3 regions of the uncultured Porticoccus sp. genome follow, and region 1 is predicted to be linked to each of the others. Evidence: predicted binding sites of a transcription regulator. Region 1 holds the regulator's gene; each other region holds the start of a gene.

Region 1 (7,099 bases):
GACCTGATCGATATTGCCGTCATATTTTTCGGCTCTCTGGGCAAACTGGTTGCGGAACGTTTTACCCAGGTTGATCCCGTTGATCACAACATTGGTGATTTTCCACACACCTTCTCGATTGAGCGCCATAGAGTAATAGAGCGGAAAGACCCCATCCTTGCCACGAATTTCCTGAACCACGGTAACCCGGCGCTTACCTTCAAGATCTTCCTTGGGCGGCAACACCACAATGGTTTCATCGCCATAGGAAATCAGACCGCGACCATAGGTTTCAATCAGATCGCGATGAAAGGTTTCGACGAACTGCTCACGCTGCTCATCGGTAGCCTCGGCACGGTAAGTACCCATAACATTGCTGGCAATCCACTTGAAATCAATCACCCGAGTCAGCAGGCAATCCAGAGAATCGAAGAAAGCCTGGGGCTCATCGTCAAAAGTCTCACGGTGTTCATCAATCATCTGCAACAGATCGTCAGTCACGGTCTCAATTAATTCATGGGGACTTTGTTCTGATGAGGTAACGGCATCATCCGCAGCCTGGGTAGCAATTGCATGACCCGACAACAGAACAACGAGTGCGGGAAGCAATGTTTGTATCAACCTTTTGTACATGGCAATTTTCCTCTAATTATTCGGACCTGCTGGCTGAACAGCTGACCTTTGTTCGGCCACAGTCATTTGACAGCAACAACCCAGCCAAGTGCCTGACTAGCTGACTTGAAAAGGCGTGCACTATACCATTGCCCCGCTATTTCCGAAATCCTTGAGAGCCAGGCAATTTTATGGAGAACCTGTTAATGGCCTCTGCCAACGTCCTGACTGAACTGCCAGGACTGGGGGTGCGCTGCCAATAATAATGTATACCTCACATAGCGACACGAACGCCCGCATGCTGATCATCGTCAGCACTTACAGCATTACCTGGTTGCCGGTATACTTGGCAAAATATTTTGGGTAGCCAATGACCACCAGTAATTTTGCCGAAGCCGCACGCCGCACCATCCGTCTTGAAGCCGAAGCCGTCACCCTGCTCGAAGAGCGGATTGATGCAGCTTTTGACCGTGCCTGCGAGCTGATCATACAGTGCACTGGTCGCGTCATTGTTACCGGCATGGGAAAGTCAGGACATATCGGCAGAAAGATTGCCGCCAGTCTGGCGAGCACGGGAACCCCCGCTTTTTTCGTTCATCCCGGGGAAGCCAGCCATGGCGACCTTGGCATGATCACACGGGTTGATCTGGTTCTGGCATTATCCAATTCCGGAACCACCGCCGAAATCATTACCCTGCTACCACTCATTAAGCGTATGGGTCTTCCGCTGATCAGTATGACCGGCAACCCGGACTCGATTCTGGCCCAGGCATCCGAGGCCCACCTGGATGTCCGGGTTCCCAGTGAGGCCTGCCCTCTAGGGTTGGCACCTACCACCAGCACCACGGCGACGCTGGTCATGGGCGACGCCCTGGCAATTGCTCTGCTGGAGGCTCGGGGTTTTACCGCCGAGGACTTCGCCTTTTCCCACCCGGGCGGGGCACTCGGTCGAAAACTGCTACTGAAGGTGGAAACCATCATGCACAGTGGCGACGAGTTGCCCCGGGTGTTCGAGGACGCGTTACTGAAAAAAGCCCTGGTGGAAATGACCGCCAAAGGGTTTGGCATGACTACGGTGGTTAACCGCCAAGGAGAATTGGTCGGGGTATTTACCGACGGCGATCTGCGCCGGGCTGTCGATAACGATATCGACATCAATCACAGTACCGTCCGTCAATTAATCAAGGGCAGCTGCAAGGCCGTTCATCGGGAACTGCTCGCGGCCGAGGCATTAAAAATCATGGAAGACAATAAAATTACGGCACTTGTTATTGAAGACGCCAACCACCATCCGATTGGGGTTCTCCATATGCACGACATCCTGCGCGCGGGAGTCATGTAACCATGTCAGCCCCGAACCTGAAAGTCACCAGCAGAGCTCGTCAAATCCGGTTATTGCTACTGGATGTAGATGGTGTCCTGACCGATGGCTGCCTCTACTACGGCAACAATGGAGAGGAACTGAAATCGTTCAACATACAGGATGGTCTCGGGATCAAACTATTACAGCGCAACGGCATCAAAGTCGGCATTATCACCGGCCGATCTTCAGCACTGGTGGCAAGACGGGCCGAAGAACTGGGTATCGATCTTGTCGTACAGGGAAGAGAGGACAAACTGACCGCTCTGGAAGACTTGCTGGTTACACACCCTTACCAGATGAACGAAATTGCCTTTCTCGGCGACGATCTTCCCGACCTGGCTGTCATCAGGCGGGTGGGCCTGGGGGTCGCCGTAGCGAATGCCCGGCCAATTATTGCTGAACACGCACTCTGGCAGACTACCGCCTGCGGTGGAGCCGGTGCTGTCCGGGAACTGGCCGAGCTGCTTTTGCAGGCTCAGGATAAACTGGAATCCACCTTTACGGACTACCTCTAGGCTTATGCGTAACATTTTGATGACTGCCATGCTGCTCGCCTCAACAGGGATTTTCCTGTTGTTCTGGCTGTCACCACCAGAGGTATTTCTGAACAAGCCAAGCGCCGATGTAGAAGAATTACCCAAAGCAGACAGTTATATGAACAATATTGATACGGTAAATTTTGACAGGGATGGCAACCGGGCTTACACCCTCACAGCCACGGAGGCACGCCACTTTAATCGCGGCAACCGACTGGAACTGGAGAACCCCGGCATGGTGTCTTACAGTGAGCCGAACGAGGGTTCGGAGCAGGCACCCCCATGGCATGTAACCTCCCAGAAAGGGACTATCTACAACGGGGGTGAACGGGCTGTCCTGTCCGGTGACGTCTATGCCAGGCAATCTGTTAAAAAAGGCGGCAAAAATGAATTTCTCACCAGCAAATTAACCATATTCCCTGAGACCAATATTGCCGAAACCGGCCTGCCTGTGACCATTAAAACGCCTCAGGGGGAGACCACTGGCACAGGCATGTGGGCAGATCTTAATGATGAGATATTCAAACTGCTATCAAAAGTAAAGGGGATTCACCGTGCGCCATAATTTATTCATTCTGCTGCTACTGGCAGCATGTCATTCCTCCAGTCTGGCGCTACCCAGCGACGCACAACAGCCTATCAATATTGAGTCGGACAGAGCCGAACGATATGAAAAAACCGGTACAACGATCTACGAAGGCGCTGTCGTTATTACCCAGGGAACCATCAAAATTCACGCGGACAAAGTCACCGTCTACACGGCAAATAACCAGGTCGTCCGAATTGTCTGTGTGGGAGAACCTGCCCGCTACCAACAACAACCGAACCCCAACGACAACATGATGTACGCCAAGGGCGACACTATTGAATACCATCTGGCCAGTGACCGTATCGACCTACTGAAAAATGCCAGCGTTGAGCAAAATGGCACCGTTATCACCGGTGAAAAAATCAACTATGACCTGAAGGCAGAGGTGGTCAAGGCGAGCAGTGGCGACAATCCCCGCCAGCGAATCCAGATGGTCATTCCACCCAACAAGCAAAAGGATGCAAACTAAATGGCTATCCTTAAAGCGTCAAACCTGGTCAAAAGCTATAAAAGAAGGCCGGTGATTCGCGATGTATCCCTCACCGTCGAAAGCGGTGCGATTGTCGGATTGCTCGGGCCTAACGGCGCTGGCAAAACCACCTGTTTTTACATGATTGTCGGGCTGGTTCATCAGGATGGCGGCTCTGTTTATATCGATGATGAAGACATCACTTCTCTGTCCATGCACGGCAGGGCGCGCAAGGGACTTGGCTATCTCCCGCAAGAGGCTTCCATTTTTCGCAAGATGACCGTGGAGAATAATATTCTGGCGATCCTGGAAACCAGAAAAGATCTCGACAAACAACAGCGTGCAAAAAAACTGGAACAGCTACTCCAGGAGTTTCATATCAGCCATATCCGCAACACCCTTGGCATGAGCCTCTCGGGAGGGGAACGTCGCAGGGTGGAAATTGCTCGAGCACTGGCCATTGAGCCAGCCTTCATTCTTCTGGATGAACCCTTTGCCGGGGTCGACCCGATTTCAGTCAACGATATCAAGCAGATCATCCGTCACTTACGCGATATAGGTATTGGTGTCCTGATCACAGACCACAACGTACGCGAGACACTCGATATCTGCGAGCATGCTTATATCGTTGGCGAAGGACAGGTTATTGCCGAGGGGCAGGCCACCGATATTGTCGCCAACCAGCAGGTACGGGATATCTATCTCGGCGAAGACTTTATGCTTTGATGGGACGTATCACCGCACAGCGATTGTGCAAAGCGGCACACATTTTGCTTGTCTCCCCCCCCGGAGGCAGACTACACTTTCCGTGTGAACATCTTCGTAACAACTCTCTATACGCAGTCATAACATGAAAGCCAGCTTGCAACTGAAAATCGGCCAGCAGCTGACGATGACCCCTCAGCTACAGCAGGCCATCCGTCTGTTGCAATTATCCTCTCTCGACTTGCACCAGGAAATCCAGCAGAACCTCTACGATAACCCGCTGCTTGAGCTTGCTGAAGAATCCGAGAATCTGGCCGCAGAAACCGCCACTGGGAAAGTTGAAGATATCGACAGTGCAACGCGTGATCTTAACAGCAGTGAATGGGACAGCAAAATACCCACTGACCTGCCAGTCGATGCCAACTGGGACGACATCTACCAACCCAGCACCACCATCAGAAACACCGGCGCGGATACACGCGATTTTGACAGCGTTCACAACGTCACAGAGTCGCTTCAGGACCACCTGATCTGGCAACTTAATCTGACGCCGATGTCTCCCAAGGATTACCTGATCGGTGAAATCATTATCGATTCAATTGATAGCCGGGGCATGCTGACGGCACCGGTTGAAGAAATCTGGGCTGCGCTGGACGACGAAATTGAGCTGGATGAAGTACTCGCTGTAGTGCACCGCATTCAGCAGTTTGACCCACCTGGTGTTGCAGCCACCGGCCTCGCCGAATGCCTTCTGATTCAGCTGAACCAGTTCTCTCCTGATACGCCGCTGATTAACGAGGCCATCCAGCTCGTCACTGACCACCTGGAACTGGTTGGACAGCGCAATTTTCGACAAATGGAAAAAATCACCGGTCTGTCCCACGAGATACTCGAGGGTGCCATCCTACTTATCCAGACATTGGCTCCCAACCCCGGTGACGCCATTCGAAACGATGATATCGAGTACGTGGTACCCGATGTTCGAGTCACCAAAGTCGATAATCACTGGAAAGTTTCCCTCAATGAGGACATCACTCCTCGCCTGAGTATCAATCAACAGTACGCGCAGCTGATTCGCAGAGCCGACTCCAGCCAAGACAACACCTTCCTCAAGAATCACCTCCAGGAAGCCAAATGGTTTCTGCGCAGCATGGAAAGCCGCAATGACACCCTGATGCGCGTCACCAGTTGCATCATTGAATTACAACAGGGCTTTCTGGAACAGGGACCCGTGGCGATGAAGCCCATGGTGCTGGCAGACATTGCCGAACGACTGGACCTGCACGAATCCACTATTTCGAGGGTGACCACCCAAAAGTACATCGACACACCGCAGGGTGTTTTTGAACTAAAGTATTTCTTCTCCAGCCACGTCTCGACCGACGCTGGCGGGGAGTGTTCATCAACAGCCATTCGCGCTATGCTGAAAAAAATGGTAAGCGCTGAAAATCCGGGCAAGCCCCTCAGCGATAACAAACTGACAGCACTGCTTCAGGAGATGGGTATTCAGGTTGCCCGACGCACTGTTGCCAAATATCGCGAGGGGATGGGCATCCCCTCTTCCAGCGAAAGAAAACGCTACAACCCCAACACCTAACACCTATTAAGGAGAACCGCATGCAATTGAACATCAGCGGACATCATCTCGATATCACTGATCCGATCAAAGACTATGTCACTACCAAATTATCCAAACTGGAGCGTCATCACGACGGTATCACCAGCACGAACGTGATTCTCTCAGTTGAAAAATTGATCCAGAAAGCTGAAGCAACAGTCCATGTTAGCGGCGGTGAATTCTTTGCCGATTCCGAGCATGAGGATCTTTATGCGGCTATCGACATGCTGACCGACAAACTGGATCGACAGCTAATCAAGCACAAGGAAAAGAACCGCGGTAGATAACACTCATGAAACTGATTGATGTACTCACCCCTGAAAACACCGTTGCCAGCGCCGAGGGCGGTAGCAAAAAAAGGGTACTGGAAAACCTTTCCGTCTTCCTGAAAGAACGCATGGAGGGGGTCAACGCAGACGATCTCTACCAGAGTCTGCTGGCAAGAGAGCGACTGGGCAGCACCGGGATAGGAGAAGGTGTTGCCATCCCCCACTGTCGACTGGCAGGCTGTGAAAAGATTACCGGAGCACTTGTCAAACTGGCTGATGCCGTCGATTTCGATGCTATCGATGGAGAGCCGGTAGACCTGATCTTTGCACTGATCGTTCCCGAGGAGCAAAACGACGAACACCTGCAGGTCCTCTCTTCCATCGCCGAATTACTTCAGGACGAAACGGTTCGCAATGCATTGCGACAGGCCGGCAGTGATCAAGACCTCTTTCGGATAGCAACCGGCAATGATGGCGACTGAGGCGAAAGGCTAATGCGACTGGTGGTGGTAAGTGGGCGTTCTGGATCCGGCAAGAGTACCGCACTGAACGTCCTCGAAGATGTCGGTTTTACCTGCATTGACAATCTTCCCGCCAGTTTGCTTCCCGGCCTTTTTCAGAAAGCCATCAACGCCAAGAACCAGCATTGGCTGGAAAAAATTGCGGTGGGAATTGATGTCCGCAACCTGGGCGAAGACCTTGACCAGCTTCCAAAAATTCTTGCGGAGCTGAAGCATTCGGGCATCAACTATGAAGTGCTTTTCCTCGATGCCAGAAATTCCGTCATCATCCAGCGTTTCAGTGAAACACGCCGCAAGCACCCACTAACCAACGACCGGGTAGATATTAACGAAGCCATAGAACTTGAGACCACCCTGCTGGACCCAATCGCCTCAATTGCAGATCGCAGAATTGATACCAGCACCATGACCCTGCACCAGCTACGCGATGTCATCAAG
Region 2 (7,099 bases), on a different contig from region 1:
CCGTTATAATAGTGATAGGTGTATACACGTGCACGTTCGGACCCGCTTGCCGAAATCCAGGCTCTTCCAGCAAACTGTAAAAATCAAATCCTGTTTCATAGAGATAAATTGCAGGAGCAAAGACGCCAGCTGCCGTATCCCACACAGGCTTTTCGTAACGAGCATCCCAATTAAGAATACAAGCAAGAATGAAAAAACCCAAAAATACAAGAAACGTATAAAAGCGTTTATTGCCTCTTAAAATATCCATAACTTCCCTAGAAATTTAGGTATCCATAAAAAGTTTGGGCTTCCAAATAACCATTGCTCATGCTTATTGACCTGCCTTCGCACACACCCCCGCCGTATCAAACCCGACGTCGTTCTTATAATGCTCGCATAGATCACGAAGCATACCGGCGGTGTCGACATCACCTTCATACTGGTCCAGCGACCACCATTTTTTTTCGGGGATGTTAATCAGCACCATGTGCTCGCCCATGCTGGGGATCAGGGTCAACTGCCAGTCGCCTTTCACCACGGCGCGGTGTTTGCTCCTGATAATCATGTCCCGGAAGTCATCTCGAACAACCAGCTTGCCGGCAGCATTGGTGGCATAAATGCCCACGGTCTGGGTCAGTAGGCGTTTTTTGTCTATCTCGTCCTTGGTCAGTTCGGTGACAATCACCCCGGTTTCCATAAACAGAGGCCTGTTTGATAACTCCCTGTCGGTGGTAGAAAGCAGTGATAGGCCATCGAACGATTTATCCGCAAAGCGGTTGTCCAGCAATTCTGAGATCGTCGGAGCAATATCCATCAGTGAGCCGTTACCGGCGCGTAGCGCCGGGCCAAAATCGTCGTTGCCGTAACTTTTGGCCGCCAGTAGCACGCGGGTCTGGCCCAAGTTAAGCAGGTTGGTGGCGTGGCCACGGGTGGTGCTATATACCTCAAATATGGCATCGTCCCGCGCCGCTGTTAACTCATCGGCCGGCAGGTCGAATCCGTCACCATGGTCCGACATAAAAAACACGTAGGCATTATCCAGCGCACCGGTCGCCTTCAGATCCGCCATAAACTGACCGAACTGCCGGTCTACCTGTTTCAGCATCATGCGGTAGCGGTAAAACGACTGCTCAGCGGGGTCTTCACTGTAGGGCTCACCTTCCAGCGGTTCCCACTCCCGTGACAACCAGGGCCAGTGGGGCAACACAAAGTGAGCGGCCAGAAACACCGGCTGATCCGGCTCACGAACCACGGCATCCAGAATGGCCTGACTGTACCGCTCGGGATCGTAGTTCATGTCGCGTCCCCGGTTCAGATACATATTCGGGAACAACCATTTACCTGCCACAGTATTGCAGAGCAAATTGACGAGCGGGTGATCAAAACCGCCCAACATGAAGTTGAGTGCACCGTACTCGGGGCCGACTACCTCATCGAAGCCGAAGGTTTCATCAATGTTATTGAAGCGCCTCTCGTCCATCGCATAAATTGAGCGATAGCCACTGTCCTGCATCCAGCGTCCCAGGGCGCGATTTTTGTCCATATATTTATGGTTAGTCAGGTTGTAGCGGCCATTATGGCTGACCGGCTCGGCACCGGTAAGAATGCTCATCCACGCCGGAAAGGTTCGGGCATACGGCGTGTAAGCATTTTCAAAAACGGTGCTCTGTTGTAGAAATTTGTCTACATTGGGCGTCAGACCGGTAGTGTTGCCAAAATAGCCGGTCTGGTCCGGACGCAGGGAATCGATACCGATAATAAAGATATTGGGTGGCCCGTCAGCACTATTAATCACAGCGCCATTAAATTGCGCATTGCCGGCTGTGGTGCTCAACCCGTACATCGTGCCAAACGCGCCCACAGCCAACACACAGGCCGAGCCCCAGACGCGGGCGTTGTGCCGGATCAGAAAGCCCAGGCTTACAACAAACGCCACGACAAAGATCGCCAGCAGGCCGACGAATACCGCGTCACTCATTAACCAGGGGCTTTGATTCAGAAAGCCGCTGCCCTGCATCTGCGGATAGCGCCGGTTGCTCCACACCAGCAACAGCAGCGCCGATAACAGAAACAGCAATACCGGCAACAACTGGCGGTTTTTCGGGCTGATCGCGGGCAGGCCCAGCCAGCCCGCGGAGGCCAACCACAGTAAAAACAGCCAGGCCAGATGAATGGCCACCATGGCCAGCACAAAGTAGCCTAGGTCCCACCAGAAACCGGGGCTGACCAGCAACGCATGGTAAAAGGCCTTCATATCAACCTGATCCGGCGCCACAATCAGCACCTGGTAAAAGTTGGCCACCAACACCACCACCAGAAAGCCCAGAATCAACCAGGCATAGAGTGTAATTGGTCGGCGCGGTGGAGGTGCTTGCTGGTCCAGGCTGGTGGACTGGATGGCCTCTGTCTCGGGAGTATCCGTCATCATCATCTACATCTGTTGGTGGTAATCATCATTCATTAAAAAACCCTGCCTGATTGGAACCAGGCAGGGTTTTGCTTGTTGCAATGGCGAATGGAACGGGTCAACCACCCCATTCACTGCACTCCAGTAAACCTACTTGCAGGAACCGGGCAAGTATTGGGTATTGAGAGTGCCAGGTTCACATTTGAACCTGAACACCTGATTACCCACATTTGACGATGTCATTGTAACAGAATTGGCAAGTTCGGGTGTCAAGGTAATTGTTCCGCCGTCAACATCGGAGTCATTAAAGCCTTGGGTTGTGACTGTGATCACCCCGTCAGGACTTGTCGCAATGCTGGCCACGTATTGGCTAATACCGTTGCCGCCAGGACCACTGCCCTCACCACAACCCCATCCATTACTGCCGGGAATGGAAGTTGAATCAGAGGCAGTCTGGTAGACCTCAGATATCGTGGTGCGACACTGGCTGGTGGCCAGGATCACTTCGGACATTTTGGCCTTGATCACGTAGCTCTGGTAGGCGGGCAGTGCCACGGCGGCCAGAATACCGATAATCGCGACCACGATCATCAGTTCGATAAGGGTAAAACCCTGTTGTACTTTCTTCATTGTATTTCTCCCATGAAATAACGATATGCCATTTGGCGTTATTGCAGGGTATATGTCTAGCATTTACCGTGCCAAAGAACGGGTCTGCGGACATCAAGGGTTTGAGCTCACCGCAGACTGACAATTTTTGTCAGTTTATAACCAGACCCGGCAGTCATGCCGCATTCAGCCGGTGACAATATCCTCCACCAGCGCCGATCTTCCGGACCGGCACCCCGAACCAGATTGTGAATCCGGGCGTGAATCAGCCTCTATCAATCACCAACCCGGTTGCGCAGCCCACCACTAATCCGTTGCGCCGTAACCAATGAGACTAATGCCCTGCGCCCAGCTATGGCTCCCGCCGTCACCTTGTATTAACATCACGGCTGGTTCTACTGCTGTTTCTACTTATTTGCGCCGTTGAGTATCTGTCCGCCTATGAAACAAACCGATACATTGAAAGGCTTGGCCAAACGTCTGGTAACGGATCAGTTGCTGGAAGAAAACGTTGCCGTGCAGGCACTGGCTGAATGTGAAAGCGACCAGTCCAACCTGGTGCATTACCTGACTCACAATAACCTGTTGGCCCCCAGCCTGATCGCCGCAGTTGCGGCCAATGAATTTGGCACACCACTCTACGACCTCTCGGCCCACAACATTGAGGCCAGCCCGAAGGAGCTTGTTGAGAAAAAGCTGATTCGCAAGCACCAGGTTCTGCCCCTGTTCAAGCGGGCCAACCGCCTGTTTTTGGCAGTGAGCGACCCCACCAACCACCAGGCAGTAAGCGAGGTGCGCTTTCAGACCGGCCTGTCCGTTGAGCTGGTGCTGGTGGAACACGACAAACTGGAGCGGGCGCTGGATGCCTACCTGCATGAGCAGGATGAACATGAAATGGGCGATGCGCTCGGCACCATGGATGATGTGCACCTCGATGACCTGGATATTGAGGCCGTCGACGAGGATAACAAAGGCGGCGGCACTGGCATTGACGCCAGCGATGTAGACGATGCCCCGATTGTGCGGTTTATCAATAAACTGCTGCTGGACGCCATCAAACAGGGATGTTCGGATATTCACTTTGAACCCTATGAAAAAACCTACCGGGTGCGGTTCAGGACCGATGGTATTCTTCGCGAAGTTACCAAGCCCCCGGCCAATCTGGCCCCACGGCTGGCGGCGCGCCTGAAGGTGATGTCACAAATGGATATTTCCGAGCGTCGCGTACCCCAGGATGGCCGGATTAAACTGTGGATTTCAAAGAACCGGGCCATCGATTTTCGGGTGAACACTCTGCCCACCCAGTTCGGCGAGAAAATCGTACTGCGGATTCTTGATCCCACCAGCGCCCAGGTGGGTATTGAAAACCTCGGCTATGAAGAAGACCAGAAGCAGATGTATCTGGATGTGCTGAACCAACCCCAGGGCATGATTCTGGTGACCGGTCCCACCGGTAGCGGTAAAACCGTCTCGCTGTATACCGGCCTGAATATTCTCAACACCACCGAACGCAATATCTCCACGGCCGAAGATCCGGTGGAAATCAACATGCCGGGCATCAACCAGGTACAGATCAATTACAAGGTGAAACTCACTTTCCCGGAGGCGCTGCGGGCTTTCCTTCGACAGGATCCGGATGTGATCATGGTGGGTGAGATTCGCGACCTGGATACCGCCGAAATCGCCATCAAGGCAGCCCAGACCGGTCACCTGGTGTTGTCCACCCTTCACACCAACAGTGCCCCGGAAACTCTCAACCGACTGCTCAATATGGGCGTACCCGCATTTAACGTGGCCACCTCGGTGAACCTGATTATTGCCCAGCGGTTGGGCAGGCGACTCTGCGTGCATTGCAAAAAGCCCGCTGACGATATACCCCATAACATCCTGATCGATGAGGGTTTTGAGACCATTGGCCGCCCCCTGGAGGAGCTGACCCTGTTTCACCCGGTCGGCTGCCCGAAATGTACCAACGGTTACAAAGGACGGGTGGGGGTTTACGAGGTGTTGAAAGTAACCCCCAAAATAGCCCGGCTGATTATGGAAGGTGGCAATTCGATTGAAATTGAACAGGCGGCCATCGAAGAAGGCTTCAGAACTTTGCGCCAGTCGGCACTTCGTCGCGCGGGCGAAGGTATAATCAGCCTGGAAGAGGCTAATCGGGTAACCAAGGACTAATCCATGGCAACAACGGCACAGGTCTATACCTACAAGGGAAAGGATAAAAGAGGCAAGCCCATCCAGGGCGAACTGAAGGCGAGTAGCGCAGTGATGGTGAAGGCCCAGCTCCGCAAGCAGGGCATTGCCGCCAGCCGGGTCAAGAAAAAGGCCAAGCCCCTGTTCACAGGTCAGAAACCCGTCAAACCCCAGGATATCGCGATTTTTACCCGTCAGCTGGCCACCATGATGCGCGCCGGTGTACCGCTGGTACAGAGCTTTGATCTGGTCGGCGAAGGTGCCGATAAAGAATCCCTGCGCGAGATCATTTATACCATTCGCGATGACGTCTCCTCTGGTATCAGCCTGGAGGGCGCCCTGCGCAAACACCCCAAACACTTTGATGATCTGTTTTGCAGCCTGGTTGGCGCCGGTGAACAGGCTGGTGCGCTGGAAACCATGCTGGACCGGATTGCCACCTACAAGGAAAAAACTGAATCCCTGAAAGCCAAAATCAAAAAAGCCCTTACCTACCCGATTGCCGTTGTACTGGTGGCGGTGATTGTGACCGGGATACTGCTGGTCAAAGTGGTGCCGGTATTTGCCGAAACCTTCAGTAACTTCGGGGCCGACCTGCCCGCATTTACCCAGTTCGTACTGGGCCTGTCGAATACGGCACAGGAGTGGTGGTTTATCTGGATAATCAGCCTGGTCGCCTTTTTTCTGATCTTCCGTGAAGCCAAACGGCGCTCAACGAAGTTTGATGCGTTCATTGATAAATACATACTGAAAGTGCCGGTGGTGGGCAACATTCTCTACCAGGCCATTATCGCCCGGTTCGCCCGCACACTCTCCACCACCTTTGCCGCCGGGGTGCCGCTGGTGGATGCACTCACGTCGGTGGCGGGGGCCGCGGGCAATGCGGTTTACCGGGAGGCCATTTACAAGGTTCGGGACGATGTGACCACGGGGATTCAGCTTCACCAGGCCCTCAAAACAACCAACAAGTTCCCTGTAATGCTGCTGCAAATGACCTCAATCGGTGAGGAGTCCGGCGCGCTGGATGACATGCTGGAGAAGTCTGCCGTGTTCTACGAAGAGGCGGTCGACAATGCCGTGGATAACCTGACTACCCTGCTGGAGCCAATGATCATGGCCGTGCTAGGGGTTCTGGTGGGCGGCCTGCTGATTGCCATGTACCTGCCGATCTTCAAACTTGGCGCGGTGATCTAGGTCCGTTGATGCCCGATATGCTGGGTTTATCCGTTGCGCCAGTGTTGGCGGTCAGTCTGATACTGGGCTTGCTGGTGGGCAGCTTCATCAATGTGGTGATTTACCGGCTGCCCCGGCAACTGGCCGCCACCTGGCGCCGGGATTCACAGGAGTTTCTAGAGATCGAACCGGATTCAGAGGCCGTGCCGGAACCGCTCAATGTGGTGTTTCCCGCCTCTCACTGCCCGCAATGCGGCGCCCCGATCAAGGCCATTCACAACATTCCACTGTTGAGCTATCTTCTGCTGCGCGGCCGCTGTGCACACTGTCGGACTGCCATTTCCCTGCAGTATCCACTGGTTGAACTGGTTTCCGGCCTGCTGACGGTAATGGTGGTGTATCAGTTTGGTCTGACGGCGACCACCGCGCTGGCATTACTGTTCAGCTGGAGCCTGCTGGCGCTCACCGGCATTGATTTCAACGAGCAATTACTGCCGGATGGCATTACCCTCCCCCTGCTCTGGCTGGGTTTGCTGGTCAACGTCAACGGCCTGTTCACCTCGCTGGACAACGCGGTGATTGGTGCGGCAGCGGGCTACCTCAGCCTCTGGTCAGTGTTCTGGCTGTTCAAGCTGGTGACCGGCAAAGAGGGCATGGGCCACGGGGACTTCAAACTGCTGGCGGCGCTCGGTGCCTGGCTGGGCTGGCAACAATTGCTGCTGATCGTTTTAC
Region 3 (7,099 bases), on a different contig from region 1:
GGTGAAGCCTCAACTGGTTTTTGTCGGAGATCACTTGATGAGATGGTTGGTTTTTTGGCGAACGATCCGCCGAGGATTTCACTGCGTTTTGCGAAGTGTTTATCGGTATTACTTTTTCCATAAAACAGATATGTCCATGGTAAGCCGAATGAAGAGTGGCTCAAATTCTGATGGATAGTGCGCATGAGACAACGACAAACCATTATGATGCATCACATATTCTTTGACAAATAAATGGCGAGTTTATTTGTTTGTATTTTTCGGCTGTCTGGTAGACGGAAAATTGACGGTTTTCAGGCCGGCAGGCCAGTGCGGATATGATGCCGTTGCAATTTCATCAACCATTGGTTGAGTTGTTTGCGAGTTAAACTGGATAGTGAGCTGAACTCCATACCAATTCTGCTGGCTGGTACCTGCGGGGCGGCTTTATTGTGCCTGACCTGAGCGTCGAGTGATAAGGGCTCGAAGTCAGTAAAGTTGATTTCGCAATGGACGAGCTGTGTGTCACTGATCGCTTGCGGTACATGTAATCTGATGCAGAGACCGTTATCTGAAATGTTTTCGAGCTGCGCACGAAGCCTTTGTCCGTCGTGGGTCAATATGTTAACCGAGGGTGCCTGCTCCCTTCGTATCGGCACCCTGAAGCTGGTGCGTTGCTCTGAAAAATCAAGCTGTTGGGGGAAGGCGATCTTGTGACAGGGAAAGCCGTCTTTCTCAATGGTCGGGGACAGATGTCTGGATTTGAATTGGTAAAGGGTGCCGCCATGGCTCACCCGTATCGTCAGGTCGTCGCCGGGTTTGAGTTGTTTGTTGCCTTCCTTGGGGATCAGCTGGTCTATATGCAACCAGTTGTCTGTCATGCTGACCAGATAGGAGGTGTGAGTAACATTCTTTTTGCCGAATCCCACCTGTAGTGGCAGCCGGGCCTGCTGAAAATTTTTCAGCAGAGCGGTAATTGAATCCGCTGAAAAAACGGTGTCAGTCATTGTCCGGGTGTCCATTAGCTCAGGCTTTTCCGAATGAGCGTGTGCTGGTGGCCGAAACCTTATCCCCCTGGTTGGAGTAGGTGGGTGTGGTATTTTCCTGACGCAGAATGTTGAGTGCGCTGGTGGCATAACGCTGTTGTTTTAGAATGAGCTTGCCGTTGTGGCGGTTTATCTCCTGGCAGCGTGTTGCCAGGTCGTTTAGATCGTTAATGGTGGCCATTAACGGTTTTGGGTTGATACTATCCGAGGCCAATTTTTCCATACCCTCCCGGCCCTTGCTTCCAGTCATTTTCTGCATGAATTGTTCCCGGGCATGGGTTGCATGGCGCTGGGAGTCCAACAACCGGTTTTTCTCCTCGGTAAGAGCCTCGATCTCACTAATATCGGTTGAGAGGAGCGCTTCGGTTTCTCTTGTCAGAACATCAAGCAATAAAGACAATTGGTTTAGCTCTGAAACCAGCAAGTTGGCGAAATTCTTTTCCGGCTCGTGATCCATAAGCTATAACCCGTGATCCATAAGTTATAAAAGGTCCCGCTCGGTTTGCAGCAGCTTTTTGACAATTTTGTCAGTATCAATCTGATACTGGCCATCGGCTATCGCCGTTTTAATCGCATTGACCCGCTGGCTGTCAATGTCAGGGATTTGGGACAGGCTTGCTTCCAGCTTGAGCATTTCCGTTGCTGCAGTGGTCAGTGTGACGCTATCGTTTTGCCCTGTGGACGATGCGCCGTCCCGAGAATCGGTGCGTGATTTTTCGGATGTGCTGCCAGCTCGCTGCGAACCCTGGTTCAGGTCAGCTCTGGTGGGTTTGATGTTCATGTCACTCTCTATAGGTTTCATAGCTGGTAGGCCATCTCTCCTGAATCATAGCGGCAAAAAATAGAAAAACTTTAGTGCACATACTGGGTGCTATTATGGCACGCTTACAGTCCCGTCGGAATTGGCAACACCTTCCACCTGCTGGTTACTGCTCAGGTTTGTTACACGTACACGTTCACCCGCTGTGGCGTCTCCCAAGGCTTTGCCCTGCATTCGCACCTGCAAATTACCGGCCCCGGCGACCAGTGTGACCTGTTGGCCCCGTTTGATCACTTTCGGGGGTCTGAGTTGATTGACTCCTATTGTGGAGCCAGCGTCGAGTGATCTCGTTAGCTCCATCCCGATAATCTGCTCCACTTCGTAGACAACGCCACTGATGGCCATATCGATGGGCTGGTCAATAACAGTGAGATCGGCCTCACTGATTATAGTGTTGCGTGCCAACGGTCTTGCCAGCACCGGTACTGCCCGTTGGGCAGAGATATGTGCGCGCACATAAATTGTCCAGGGTTGGCTGGACGCACAGCGCACACCAACATTAACGGCACCGAGGGAAGGGGCTCCCGGTGGCATAAAGGTATCCAGAGGTTGTTCGCAGTCGGGCAACCTTAGTCGTTCATCCAGAGGGCGAACCTGGACCTTCACATTGTCATAGCCGAGAGCCTGGGCTCTTCTTTTACCGGCAAGAACAACGGTATCCGTGATGCTTTGCAAAGATTGATTACCCTGATTTGAAAAAACTCCCTGGCAGATAGCTGACAGTAGCAGGCAGGGTAACAACTGGAAGCGCCAAATTTTTGTCATTTGCTCTGGAAAATAATGAGTTCCCCCTTGTTTAAGCATTAACCGTGCCAGTTGTCATGGGCGGCAAACTTTGCCGCCGGGGTGAAGGGTTGCCGATGGATCGGCTGTCAGTGTTGCCGTTAATTTTATTTAAGTCATTGAAATAAAAGAATTAAATATGTTGGCACGCAATCTGTATAGGAAAAGGGTAGAGGTTTGAATAAATGAATGTAATTGACAAAGTTTTTGGTATCTCTCCGTCGGTCCTGGCGCTGCGTTCGCAGCGTACAGAAATGATCTCCGCGAATCTGGCCAATGCGGATACTCCTGGGTACAAGGCAAAAGACATTGATTTTCAGGCTGCGCTTGGTCGGGCCACAGGGGACTACGAATTGTTGCAAACCAATAAAGCCCACATGACCGTGAACGGTATCGATAAGGAAGAGGGGATGTACCGGGTTCCTGTTCAGCCGTCACTGGACGGGAATACGGTTGAAACAGATCGTGAGCATGGGGCATTTATGGAGAACGCGATTCGCTATCAGGCCAGTCTTGATTTCCTTGGTGCCCGAATCAAATCCACATTGCAGACACTGCGTGGAGAGTGACTATGAGTCTGTTTAATGTCTTTGATATTTCCGGTACGGCCCTCTCCGCACAGAGTGTCAGGTTAAACGCCATTTCGAGCAATATGGCAAATGCCGACGTGGTGAGTGGCAGTGCAGAGACTGCATACCGGGCAAGATACCCGGTTTTTACTTCTGCTTACGATGCGGTAAGTGGCAGTAGTGACGCAGTTGGTGTACGGGTTTCCGGAATGGTGGAATCCAAGCTTGCGGCCCGTCAGGAATACATGCCGTCGCATCCGATGGCGGACGAAAATGGTTTTATCTACATGCCTAATGTGAACATCGTAGAAGAGATGGCAAATATGATTTCTGCCTCCCGCTCCTATCAAAGCAGTGTCGAGGCAATGAATACAACCAAACAGCTCATCCTCAGGACCTTGAGTCTGGGTCGTTAAGCGATAAGCATCAGGAAGGAATGATTATGAGTAGCGTAGCCAGTCTGTCAGAGCTTTTCCCCAGCACAGTGCAAGGGGAAACCATTAAGAATAATCCCAATGAACTGGGACAGGAAGATTTTATGACGCTGCTGGTTACGCAGCTTGAGAATCAGGACCCAACCAAGCCCATGGATAATCTGGAATTTATCAGTCAGCTTGCCCAGTTTGGCACTGTGTCGGGTATTCAGGACCTGCAGGGCGGGTTTAGCGGCCTGTCGTCAGTGTTGTATGCCAATCAGGCCCTGCAGGCAGCGGGCCTGGTAGGACAGGAAGTATCCACCAGCTCAAATATGGGTTACTTGGCGGAAGAGGGGGGTGAGCTCAACGCAACGGTTGCGCTGCCTGGGGACGCCACCAGTTTGAAGCTCTATGTCCAGGATCAGAGTGGCCAGCTCATTTATAGCAGATCTTTCGGTGCGACTGAGCAGGGTAACCTGAACGTCAGCTGGGATGGAACCGATGCTGAGGGGAATACCGTTGCGCCCGGCCGCTATCGTTTGAGCGCGGAGGCATGGATAGATGGTCAGAACGAAGCCGTGTCGGTTTATCCCCGCCAGCGGGTCGAGTCAGTCAGTGTGGCCGGCGACGGTAGTGGCGTATTGCTAAACCTGGCGGATGGTAGCCAGGTCTCGATATCATCCGTAAAAAGCTTTCATTAAATAAATCTGGAAATTCAGTGACGCAAGGTCAGGAGATAAAACATGGCATTTGGTACAGCAGTATCGGGCATCAAGGCGGCAAGCGCGGATTTGGGGGTGGTCGGTAACAATATTGCAAACAGTTCCACTACCGGGTTCAAGTTATCACGGGCGGAATTTTCTGATGTGTATGCCACCAGCCTGTTGGGTGCTGGTGGTAATGCCATTGGTAAAGGCGTCAGTCTGGCCGGAGTAACCCAGGAATTTACCCAGGGGAATATCAGCTTCACCAATAATGCGCTTGATCTGGCCATTAACGGTAGCGGGTTCTTTTTGCTGAGCGATGAGGGCGCATCGACTTATACCCGTGCGGGCAACTTTCAGGTGAACCGTGAAGGTCTTATCGTGACGAGCGAAGGCCAGAGGCTCCAGGCTTTTCAAGCCGATAACCTGGGAAATATCAACGGGCAGTTGGGTGATTTGCAGTTGGACACCTCCCTGATTGAGCCCAACCCCACTGGTTCAGTAGACATTACGCTAAATCTTGACTCGCGAGAGACTGCACCGCTGGTTCCTTTTGGCGGGCCCTTCGATGCTTTTGCTGTGCCCCCCACCAGTCCTGACAGTAATTCTTTCAATGCCACCAGCTCTACAACGATTTACGACGAACTGGGCAACCCTCACGTGTTAAGTACGTTTTTTGTGAAAACATCAACGGCTAACCAGTGGGAAGTTCATACGCTGGTTGATGGTGTGACAACGTCTGGACCAGATACGCTGACGTTCCAGTCAAACGGTCAATTTGATCCTGCCACCTTGCCGGTAGAGGTCAATATTGCTGGTTGGACACCCCTTAACTCCGCAGGCGCACCCACAGGTGCCAGTGCTCAGAGCTTTACTGTTTCCTTATCCAAGGGTACTCAGTTTGGGTCTGATTTTGCAGTCAGTACGATTGTTCAGGATGGCTTTACTACGGGCCAGCTGCGTGGGCTGGAAATTGATAATACCGGGGTTGCCTTTGCGCGTTACACCAATGGCCAGGCTCGCGCACTGGGACAGGTGGCTATTGCAGGGTTTGCCAACCCAAATGGTCTCCAACCTCTCGGCGGTACCAGTTGGGCGGAGACTTTCTCATCTGGTGCGGCAACCCTGGGTGAACCTGGCAGCTCCGGGTTGGGGGTGATTCAGTCCGGGGCGCTGGAAGATTCCAATGTGGAAATTACCGAGCAGTTAGTGAATATGATTATTGCCCAGCGCAATTTTCAGGCAAATGCCCAGGTGATTCAGACAGAAGATGCGATTACACAAACCGTTATTAATATCCGCTAGCAGGTAGTGATTGAGCCATGGATCATTTCGTCTATATAGCCGCTTCCGGTGCCAGGGAAACCATGCTGGCTCAGGCAGCGAATAGCCATAACCTGTCCAACGCGTCGACCACCGGTTTTCGTGCTGATCTGGTTGCGGCACGCAGCGCTTATCTTTCGGGTGCCGGTCATGAGAGTCGCGCTTATGCAGGAATCAGGAGCCAGGGAGTCGATTTTCGTGAAGGCGTGATTACCGCTACCGGCCGTGATCTGGATGTGGCGATCAATGGAGAAGGCTGGATGGCGGTGCAGGCCCCGGATGGTTCAGAAGCGCTGACTCGACGTGGCGACCTGCGTATCGATTCGTTCGGCCAGTTAACCAACGGTGCCGGGCAATCCGTTCTCGGTAAGGCGGGCCCTATTGCTTTGCCACCTTATTCGCAACTGGGCATTGGTACCGATGGCACTATCTCTATCGTTCCCCTCGGAGAAGATCCCAATACTCTGGTGGAATTTGATCGCATCAGAGTAGTAAATCCCGACCCGTCTCTGCTCACGAAAGGTGAAGACGGTCTGGTTCGCCTTCAGGGGGAAGAGCCTGCAGTTGAAGACGCGAACATAAGGCTGATCCCGGGGTCGCTGGAGAGCAGCAATGTGAATACCGTGGAATCCATGGTGAGAATGATCGAGTTGGCACGTCAGTTCGAGAGTCACGTAAAAATGATCAAAACTGCCGAGGAGCTGGATAGCTCTTCTGCGGCATTGATGAGAATAAGCTAGGGAGTTGACCAATGAATCAAGCACTGTGGATTGCAAAAACCGGGCTGGATGCCCAGCAGACCAAGATGTCAAATATTGCCAACAACCTGGCCAACGCCGGCACAACCGGTTACAAGCGAAGCCGGGCTATTTTCGAAGATCTGTTGTATCAGAATGTTCGTCAGGTGGGCGCTCAGTCCTCCCAGGATACCCAGTTGCCCTCGGGCTTGATGATAGGTACGGGTGTCCGTGTAGTGGCTACAGAAAAACTGTTTACCCAGGGGAACCTGGCACAAACCGAAAATATGCTGGATATGGCCATTCAGGGACGCGGCTTTTTCCAGATTCTGCTTCCCGATGGTACTCAGGCCTATACCCGGGACGGTTCCTTCCAGGTTGACAATCAAGGGCAGATGGTGACGTCTGCCGGCTATATTCTCCAGCCTTCGGTGACGCTGCCGGAGAATGCACTTTCGGTGAATATTGGCTCCGACGGTACGGTATCGGTCAGGCAGCCGGATTCCTCCGCTGTCAGCCAGGTAGGGACAATCCAGTTGGCGGATTTTGTGAATCCCGCGGGGTTGCAGCCCATTGGAGAAAATCTCTTTCTCGAGTCCAATGCCAGCGGTTCACCGCAGACCGGTAACCCCGGTCTGAATGGCCTTGGAACAGTGTTTCAGGGGTATGTGGAGAGCTCGAATGTCAATGTGGTAGAAGAGCTGGTCAACATGATCGAGACG

What was found. Region 1 encodes sigma-54, which starts transcription at its own class of promoters, with help from an activator protein. Its sites were predicted from a motif close to TGGCACANNNNTTGCNNT; they were not measured.
Region 2: AACZ64_RS07480 (pilin) is a predicted target of sigma-54. The motif match lies at 3,076-3,093, and genes of this name have one in related genera.
Region 3: flgA (flagellar basal body P-ring formation chaperone FlgA) is a predicted target of sigma-54. The motif match lies at 2,643-2,660, and genes of this name have one in related genera.

Annotation. Positions count from the first base shown of each region.
Region 1 is NZ_CAXBHS010000007.1:143,779-150,877, reverse strand. Features, by position in the region: gene AACZ64_RS08335 (ABC transporter substrate-binding protein) at 1-612, opposite strand, end outside; gene AACZ64_RS08330 (KpsF/GutQ family sugar-phosphate isomerase) at 962-1,933, shown strand; gene AACZ64_RS08325 (HAD-IIIA family hydrolase) at 1,936-2,469, shown strand; gene lptC (LPS export ABC transporter periplasmic protein LptC) at 2,474-3,055, shown strand; gene lptA (lipopolysaccharide transport periplasmic protein LptA) at 3,045-3,548, shown strand; gene lptB (LPS export ABC transporter ATP-binding protein) at 3,549-4,274, shown strand; gene AACZ64_RS08305 (RNA polymerase factor sigma-54) at 4,399-5,850, shown strand; gene raiA (ribosome-associated translation inhibitor RaiA) at 5,871-6,158, shown strand; gene ptsN (PTS IIA-like nitrogen regulatory protein PtsN) at 6,164-6,622, shown strand; gene rapZ (RNase adapter RapZ) at 6,635-7,099, shown strand, end outside.
Region 2 is NZ_CAXBHS010000006.1:143,647-150,745, forward strand. Features, by position in the region: gene AACZ64_RS07470 (hypothetical protein) at 1-250, opposite strand, end outside; gene AACZ64_RS07475 (sulfatase-like hydrolase/transferase) at 314-2,413, opposite strand; gene AACZ64_RS07480 (pilin) at 2,540-3,019, opposite strand; gene pilB (type IV-A pilus assembly ATPase PilB) at 3,440-5,176, shown strand; gene AACZ64_RS07490 (type II secretion system F family protein) at 5,180-6,388, shown strand; gene AACZ64_RS07495 (A24 family peptidase) at 6,397-7,099, shown strand, end outside.
Region 3 is NZ_CAXBHS010000008.1:6,620-13,718, forward strand. Features, by position in the region: gene AACZ64_RS08485 (GGDEF domain-containing protein) at 1-121, opposite strand, end outside; gene AACZ64_RS08490 (flagellar brake protein) at 294-986, opposite strand; gene AACZ64_RS08495 (flagellar protein FlgN) at 1,006-1,482, opposite strand; gene flgM (flagellar biosynthesis anti-sigma factor FlgM) at 1,507-1,806, opposite strand; gene flgA (flagellar basal body P-ring formation chaperone FlgA) at 1,900-2,520, opposite strand; gene flgB (flagellar basal body rod protein FlgB) at 2,814-3,197, shown strand; gene flgC (flagellar basal body rod protein FlgC) at 3,200-3,613, shown strand; gene AACZ64_RS08520 (flagellar hook assembly protein FlgD) at 3,640-4,314, shown strand; gene flgE (flagellar hook protein FlgE) at 4,357-5,622, shown strand; gene flgF (flagellar basal-body rod protein FlgF) at 5,640-6,380, shown strand; gene flgG (flagellar basal-body rod protein FlgG) at 6,392-7,099, shown strand, end outside.